Regions from separate parts of the Paenibacillus sp. MER 180 genome, predicted to be linked through region 1. Evidence: riboswitches for the same ligand, from Rfam matches in the RefSeq annotation. Region 1 holds a riboswitch; the other holds the start of a gene.

Region 1 (3,420 bases):
TGTATATGGGGCAATATCGATCGACAAAATCGATCTGCGAGAACCTATGGTAGAAGGAGCCACACCTGCTTCTCTCAAGGTTGGAAGTGGAATCGTTGTCCCCGGCCGAATGCCGGGCGAGATCGGCAACTTTGTATTGGCGAGCCATCGCAGTCTGACATTCGGCAGACACTTCAACAGGCTCGATGAGTTGAAAAAGGGGGATAAAGTTCAATTAGAAACGTCGGATCAGACCTACACGTATACCGTGCAATCGAAATCCGTCGTGACCCCAGAAGATCTGTCCGTTCTCGATCAGAATCCAACGGATCGGGAGCTGACACTCATCACCTGTGATCCAATCGACACAGCCACACACCGGCTTATTGTGAAGGCTGTCATGGAGAAGACTCCATAACGCCGCATCAATTAAAGACGCCTCCAAACTACTGTTTCTGTTGGATTGAAGGCGTCTTTTTACCACGGCCTGCTAGCTTCGTGGTGTATAGAAGTTTTCCGTATAGTAGACTTTCGATTTACCTCCGAAAAATACGCCCACACCCATTCGCGAATAATCTCCTAATATGTTAGCACGATGCCCTTCCGAGTTCATCCAGTTCTCATGAACGAAGATGGCACTCGTCTGGCCAGCGGCAATATTCTCTCCTGCGGACTTATATACGATTCCGTCTGCCTTTATTCGATCGAACGGCGACTTGCCATCCGGATTATTATGATCGAAGAAGCTTCTTTCTCCCATATCACCGCTATGCTTGCGTGCTGTTCCTGCGATTTTATCGTTCCATTGCAGCGGCTTCTTGCCATTGCGTACGCGAACTGCGTTCGCTAGATCGAATATTTGCTGCTCGAAGCTTGTCCGCAATTGCTCGCTAGGCGTACCGAAGTAACCCTTGAACGACAACTCCACAGCTTCAGCAATGAATTGGACAGCTGTTACCGTGCCGCGCTGACTCACATCATAGAACACCGTCGCATAAGCGTCGCCTACCTTGTGCATACTGTATGTTCCGCCGTTATCCTTGTAGTTATAGATGGTATTGCCTTTCTTAATTCGGCTGATGGAAGACCCGTAGGCTGCTGTAACTTCCTGCTTCGTCGAACCAAATCCAATGCTGCCATAATCAGCCTTAGCATTCGAGTATAGAGCTACAACTTTCTTGTTGAGCACACCGACCTGCACATACTGCTTATAATCCTTGTTATAGATGTACCACTCGAACCCGTACTCGCTTACGTCTTTGCGTGCTGGTTGTCCCAGTCGCTCGAAGAGCTGCTTCTCACTCATACCGAGCGAAATGCCCTGAACCTTGACTCCTGCCACCTGTGGCACATTCAATTCTGATGCAGCAGCTCCGCTTCCGCTTGTTTCATCCGCTGCATAGAGAGTTGGCTGTGGCATGAACATGCCGAACAGCAATGCAGCACTAAGCCCTATTGCAATTCGTCGCTTGGTGCCTACCAATGATTGTTTTGCTTCTACTTGCCAGTTTGCGTTGTTGTCAGTTGTTGCCGTACAACGTGTCCGCATTCTTACCATCTCCCATTCTTTGACGTTATCCGCTCGAATGAGATGAACACCAGGGGCGCTTCTTATATATACAAAAAGCGCCACCCTAATGGCGGCGCACTTAAATAGACGCTCGTATTGTCGCAATTAGGGCAACCCGGCTGTCATCGCATTGTGTAAATGCATTAGACCCGTGGCTTTGCGTCCCCTGCTTTCGCGAGGGTTTGCCATTATCCAAATGTAACCGTTATATGTCTATGGTAACATGCAACAGAACTGCTTGTACACTCCTGAACGATTGTAATCTTCTGTATGTGGACAGAATAGTAGGATACCCGCCAAGGAACTCTCCTTAGCGGGTCATCACATCAACGTCTTACAAATAATCGCTTCCGAGCAATCCACATGAGTGCTGCGGCAGTGATTAGAATCATACCGACGATTGGCGATACAGGGGCTTCTTCACCGGTCTGCGGCAGCTTGCCGCCCGGCTTAGGATTCGGCTTCTTCGAATCCGTCTTGCCCCCTAGATCTGCATCATCAGGATTTCCTTCATCATCCTTGTCACCGTCTGGATTGCCCTTGCTTCCACCCGGCTCCGTCGTATTTCCTGTGTCGGGATCTGTCGTCTCCCCAGGTACCGTAGGCTGATCAGGGTCAGTTGTCGTTCCAGGATTTGTTGGCGTTGTTGGCGTCTTTGGATCTGTAGGATCGACGATCTGCCCAGGGATCGTTGGAATGTTCGGATCTGTCTTAGGAGGTGTCTTGTCGCCTGGCTTGCTTGGCTCCCACGGTTCGTAAGGATCCGTCTTGCCCCCTCCCCCTCCATCGGTATAACGAACATTCTCGACCGTAACGACAGTCAACTGCCCTCTCGTAATTTCGAACCCATTCAATGTAGTGTTGCGAATATAACCGCTTGGAGCCTCTGTTTCCTCGAAGAAGTATTTACCCGGCTTCAAGGCTGGAAGGGATGCTTCTCCGTTTGTATCCGTCGTTAAGATCGGAAGCTCTGCTCCTGCCTTATCTTTAACCGGATGCTTCTCCGTATCCAGAAGGCGGAACTTGGCACCAGACAGCTTTTTCTCTTTATTCTCATAAGCAATCTTAATCAGCTTCACTGAACCCGTCGGCGGCAAATCGAGTGTATTACGCACAATGACTACTGCTTCCTTGCCAGCGTTCACATCAAACTCGATTAATTCCGTGTTCAACACAAATCCGGCTGGAGCCTTTGTTTCTTCTGCATAATACTTGCCCGGATACAGGTTCGGAATCGTGACTTCGCCATGCTCATTCGTGATAAGCGGCGGCAATTCCACGCCTGCTTGATCCTTGACTGGCTGCTTATTCGCATCCAGCAAACGGAACTCCGCACCTGGCAATTTCCTTTCTTCATTGGCCGCATCAACTTTAACCATCTTAGCAGTTCCGGTCTTAGGCACTTCAGGCTCACGTGTATTCGGTACCTTCACTTCAGCTACTGCCTTCTTGCTTACTGTGAATTCGAATAAATCACCGTTCAACACATACCCTACCGGTGCCTTCGTTTCTTGCGCGAAGTATTGGCCTGGATTCAGATTCGTAATGATTAATTGGCCATGTTCATCCGTTACCAACTGTGTCAATTCTTTGCCTGTTTGATCCTTGGCTGGCTGCTTATGTGCGTCAAGGATACGGAATTCTGCACCAGGGAGTGTAGTATTCGTACCTGCCGCCACTTTAATGACTTTCACCGATCCTGGAACCAGTTTGTTCAAGACGGTAACCGGTGTGTCCGTTCCGTTCTTGACTTCAACTGTAATCGGCTGAGTATTGAGCACATACCCTTCTGGCGCTGTCTTTTCTACTAAATAGTAGGTGCCGCTCTTTAAATTTTCGAAGTTCAGGATACCATCTGCAACAGTTTGCCT
Region 2 (3,420 bases), on a different contig from region 1:
CGAGCATTCAACTCGCAATAGGTCAACTCGCGATCATCTTCGATGACAGCTACTCGATCCGGATGCAGCTTAGCCTGTTCCTCGAACAGCGCCTGAACCGTGAATGTATGAGGATATTCAGCTCGCGTCTGATTCATCCCCTCAATTAACTGGCGCTTGTCCTGCTCTGTCAGCATTTCCAGCTCGCCAATACGCTTCTGAGGATGCTTCACAGCTTCATCCAGCAGCTGCAAGAAGTACTCACCCAGCTTCTCTACCGTCGATAACTGGAACTGATTTTCCTTGTAATACATTGTGAACATCGGTAATGCGCCCGTTCCAGCAGCATGCTGAATGCAGCCGTGCAGGTCACATACCTGCTCTCCCTCTGGAAGCACGGGCCGAACATCTTCTCCGTACCAGCAATACGTTGCCACATCACTGTCAGAAGCTATTTCAGAGCAAGTCAGGTTACGTCCTTCTGCGCAAGCCGACAAGCTGTTATGAATGCTCATAATTCCTTGCAAGGTTACGTCATCCTGACTGACTACGGTATGGTTTGCATTGCCGTGTCCCGCTTGAACGGCATGAAGAGTTACTTGCTGCGAGTTGTAGAACCGGGACAACAGCGTTGCCCACGCACTGAACATGACGGATTCCAACTTGACCGAATGCTCGGCCGAATGCTTCTTCAGAAGACGCATTGTCTCTTCAGGCAGCTCGATAGAATGTACGTCATAGCCTGCCAATCGTTCTACTGTTAATTCCATGAAAGCCAATTCTCGTCCTCTCCTTTGTACGATCCAACCCATTTCGTAAACCTATGAGTCAACTGCTCCCATGTGATGTACTCTATTTGCTTGGCAAATTCCATATGCTGTGCACACACAGTCATACTATAGCCTGTTACAGGAACGACATATTGCTTTACATAATTATGATCAACATTCCATAATTGATTATGCTGTATAGGTACAGCTGTCTCCTGCACAATCTCGAATGTGCTGGGAGGCAGGCTAAGACCCGTTCCTAATGCCTTCAGAACACTTTCCTTAGCCGTCCATATGTAAAAAAACAATTCCTGACGCGCACGACTGTCGTTCGTATTTGCAAGCAATTCCAACTCACGCGGCGAGCATATCAGCCTAGCCACGTCCATGTTCCATTCTCCTGCTTGCTCAATATCAATCCCGATTGGCGCTTCATCCAATGCCACTGCTATGAACGCACCGGCGTGAGAGATGTTGAAAAATACCGGATCACCCTCCACATATGGCTTGCCGAAGGGATGAGTGTGAATAACAAGTTCGTTATTCGAACATTTCAAGGTTCGACATAGCAGCATGCGGGCCAATATGTCAGCCGCAACCGTGCAATAAAAATCTTCACGGTTCCGAAGTCTATCTAACCTTTTGTATTTTTCAGGTGTAACGAACGGGATAAATCGATCCATCAATGAATCTATGTCTTCGTAGGAAGTACACTCGTCCCATTTTAGCAACACAATTTCCATCATTTACCCCAGCTTCTGTGCGCAAAAAAAAGGCCATTCTGCATAGCCTTGTCACCGAATAACCGTTGTGTAGTTACCGCAACATTAATGGCAACCCGGCCGCCGTAATCCGTGAAGATGTTAGGCCCGCGGCTTTGCGTCCTCATCTTTCGAAGAGTTTGCCTTTCAATCCTGATGTTGTTCTTCTTGATGTATCCATTGCGTGTTGCAGATCGATTATCAGGCAAGAATGTCATAGCAATGTTACGCACTAGTTCTTGTGACATGTATCGCGTGAATAGGTCTAAAGTACATATTACATATCAGCATGTTGGACGGTCGCATCCCCTATCCAACTCAAGACCCATATTTTATATCGGTTGCTCGAATGAAAAGATTAATACTTTTTCATAACACTTTTCAATCTTTCGACACGAAAAATCATTTTTTGTCATTTTATAGTCATTTTCAAGGTTGTTTCACCCTATTTCCGACAAAAACACCCCTATCCTCTCCATCCTTGCTCCCATAGATTCGTGCAATTCCCTCCAACTGCTCGACACATTTGTCGATTTTCCTATAGAGCCACTACTGCTTAGCCCCCTCTCCCCTACCAATTACCTAATAGACAGCACTGAAGTCATTTCTTACTCATTACACAACTCTCTTGTACTCTTGGTGATACATAAAAAGCCTCGGAAATCATTCCGAGGCTCTTATTGAATGCCATCTATCTATCTTCTCTATTTCACATCATGGGGATTAATATCCGTCACCAACTGTCATTTCATTGGATGCGGTGGACAGTGCATTCACTGTTGCATTGCGCCCATCCGCTACGGACATAACGAATACTTTATAGGCAACGCCGCTGCGAATTGGATTTCCATATGCATCATTATCTGACAGCGAGAACATTCTAGATTCTTCGCCAATTACGCTTACTCCTCTTAAACGATTCGCCTGATCCAGGTTGAAGGAGTTCGCTGAGCTAGAAGGAACGACCATCAATGCATAATAGGCAATCCCGCTGTCGTTGCTTGGCTTCGAGAAGGAGGCCTTGAAGTTATTCCCCCCTTCTCTTGTCAAAAACACATTTGTAGGTGCCTGCACGGATTGATCTACCAAGGCAAATTCACCAGAAGGCGAAGACAAGGCATTCGAGGAGCCGCTTCTATTGTCAGCTACCGTAAGCACAAATACCCGGTAAGCAACACCTTTTTGAATGTCGTTGCCTTGAACATCCCGCAAGCCGCTTGTTAGCGATTGTCTTACATAGCCACTCTGATTCCCAACCCGAATGTAGCTGGATGATCCCACCTGTCCCGCACTATATGCGTCGAATGCATAGGACTGATCTGCGCGGACGACCATAATACGGTATTCATTTACGTACGAACTACTGGATGGTGCATTAAAGCCTACTTCAATGTCGCTGGCATTACCGTTTTTGCCAATAATCTTCGCTTCTACATTCGTCACAACATCAACCGAGGCATTGCCTTTAAGCGTCACCTCTGGAGATGGAGCAGACAACGCATTGTTCGCTTGACTATTGGAGCTTACAGACAGAACAAATACCCGGTAGCTGTTGCCGTTGCGAATCGGTGCTCCATCTACATCTCTTGCATCCTGATCGAATACATGTGACAAGCTGCTGCCACTCCGATACACGACAGCTGAGTTCCAATTGTTAACTCGATTGGCCTCTGTTAGATTAAAACGGCTTGCATTGGAAGACTTCACGACCATAACGCGATAATGGTTCACATTCGATTCATCTGCAGCACGGTTGAATGTTACACTCAGGTTCCGTCCATCATTGTAGTTTCCACCCATACTGCTTGCCGATACGTTCGTTGCAGGGTACACCGTCGAATTGTTAGACAACGTAATCGTATCTGAGGCGCTGGACAGGGAATTCACATAACTACCGCGTCCAACAGAAA

What was found. Region 1 has a riboswitch for cyclic di-GMP ahead of M3661_RS19345 (CAP domain-containing protein). Riboswitches for the same ligand answer to the same signal wherever they lie in the genome.
Region 2: another riboswitch for cyclic di-GMP. It lies ahead of M3661_RS23020 (4'-phosphopantetheinyl transferase family protein); the one in region 1 lies ahead of M3661_RS19345 (CAP domain-containing protein).

Annotation. Positions count from the first base shown of each region.
Region 1 is NZ_JAMAVT010000012.1:53,792-57,211, reverse strand. Features, by position in the region: gene M3661_RS19350 (class D sortase) at 1-397, shown strand, start outside; gene M3661_RS19345 (CAP domain-containing protein) at 470-1,528, opposite strand; cyclic di-GMP riboswitch class I at 1,656-1,746, opposite strand; gene M3661_RS19340 (SpaA isopeptide-forming pilin-related protein) at 1,876-3,420, opposite strand, start outside.
Region 2 is NZ_JAMAVT010000016.1:121,118-124,537, forward strand. Features, by position in the region: gene M3661_RS23015 (non-ribosomal peptide synthetase) at 1-749, opposite strand, end outside; gene M3661_RS23020 (4'-phosphopantetheinyl transferase family protein) at 740-1,495, opposite strand; cyclic di-GMP riboswitch class I at 1,579-1,665, opposite strand; gene M3661_RS23025 (stalk domain-containing protein) at 2,234-3,420, opposite strand, start outside.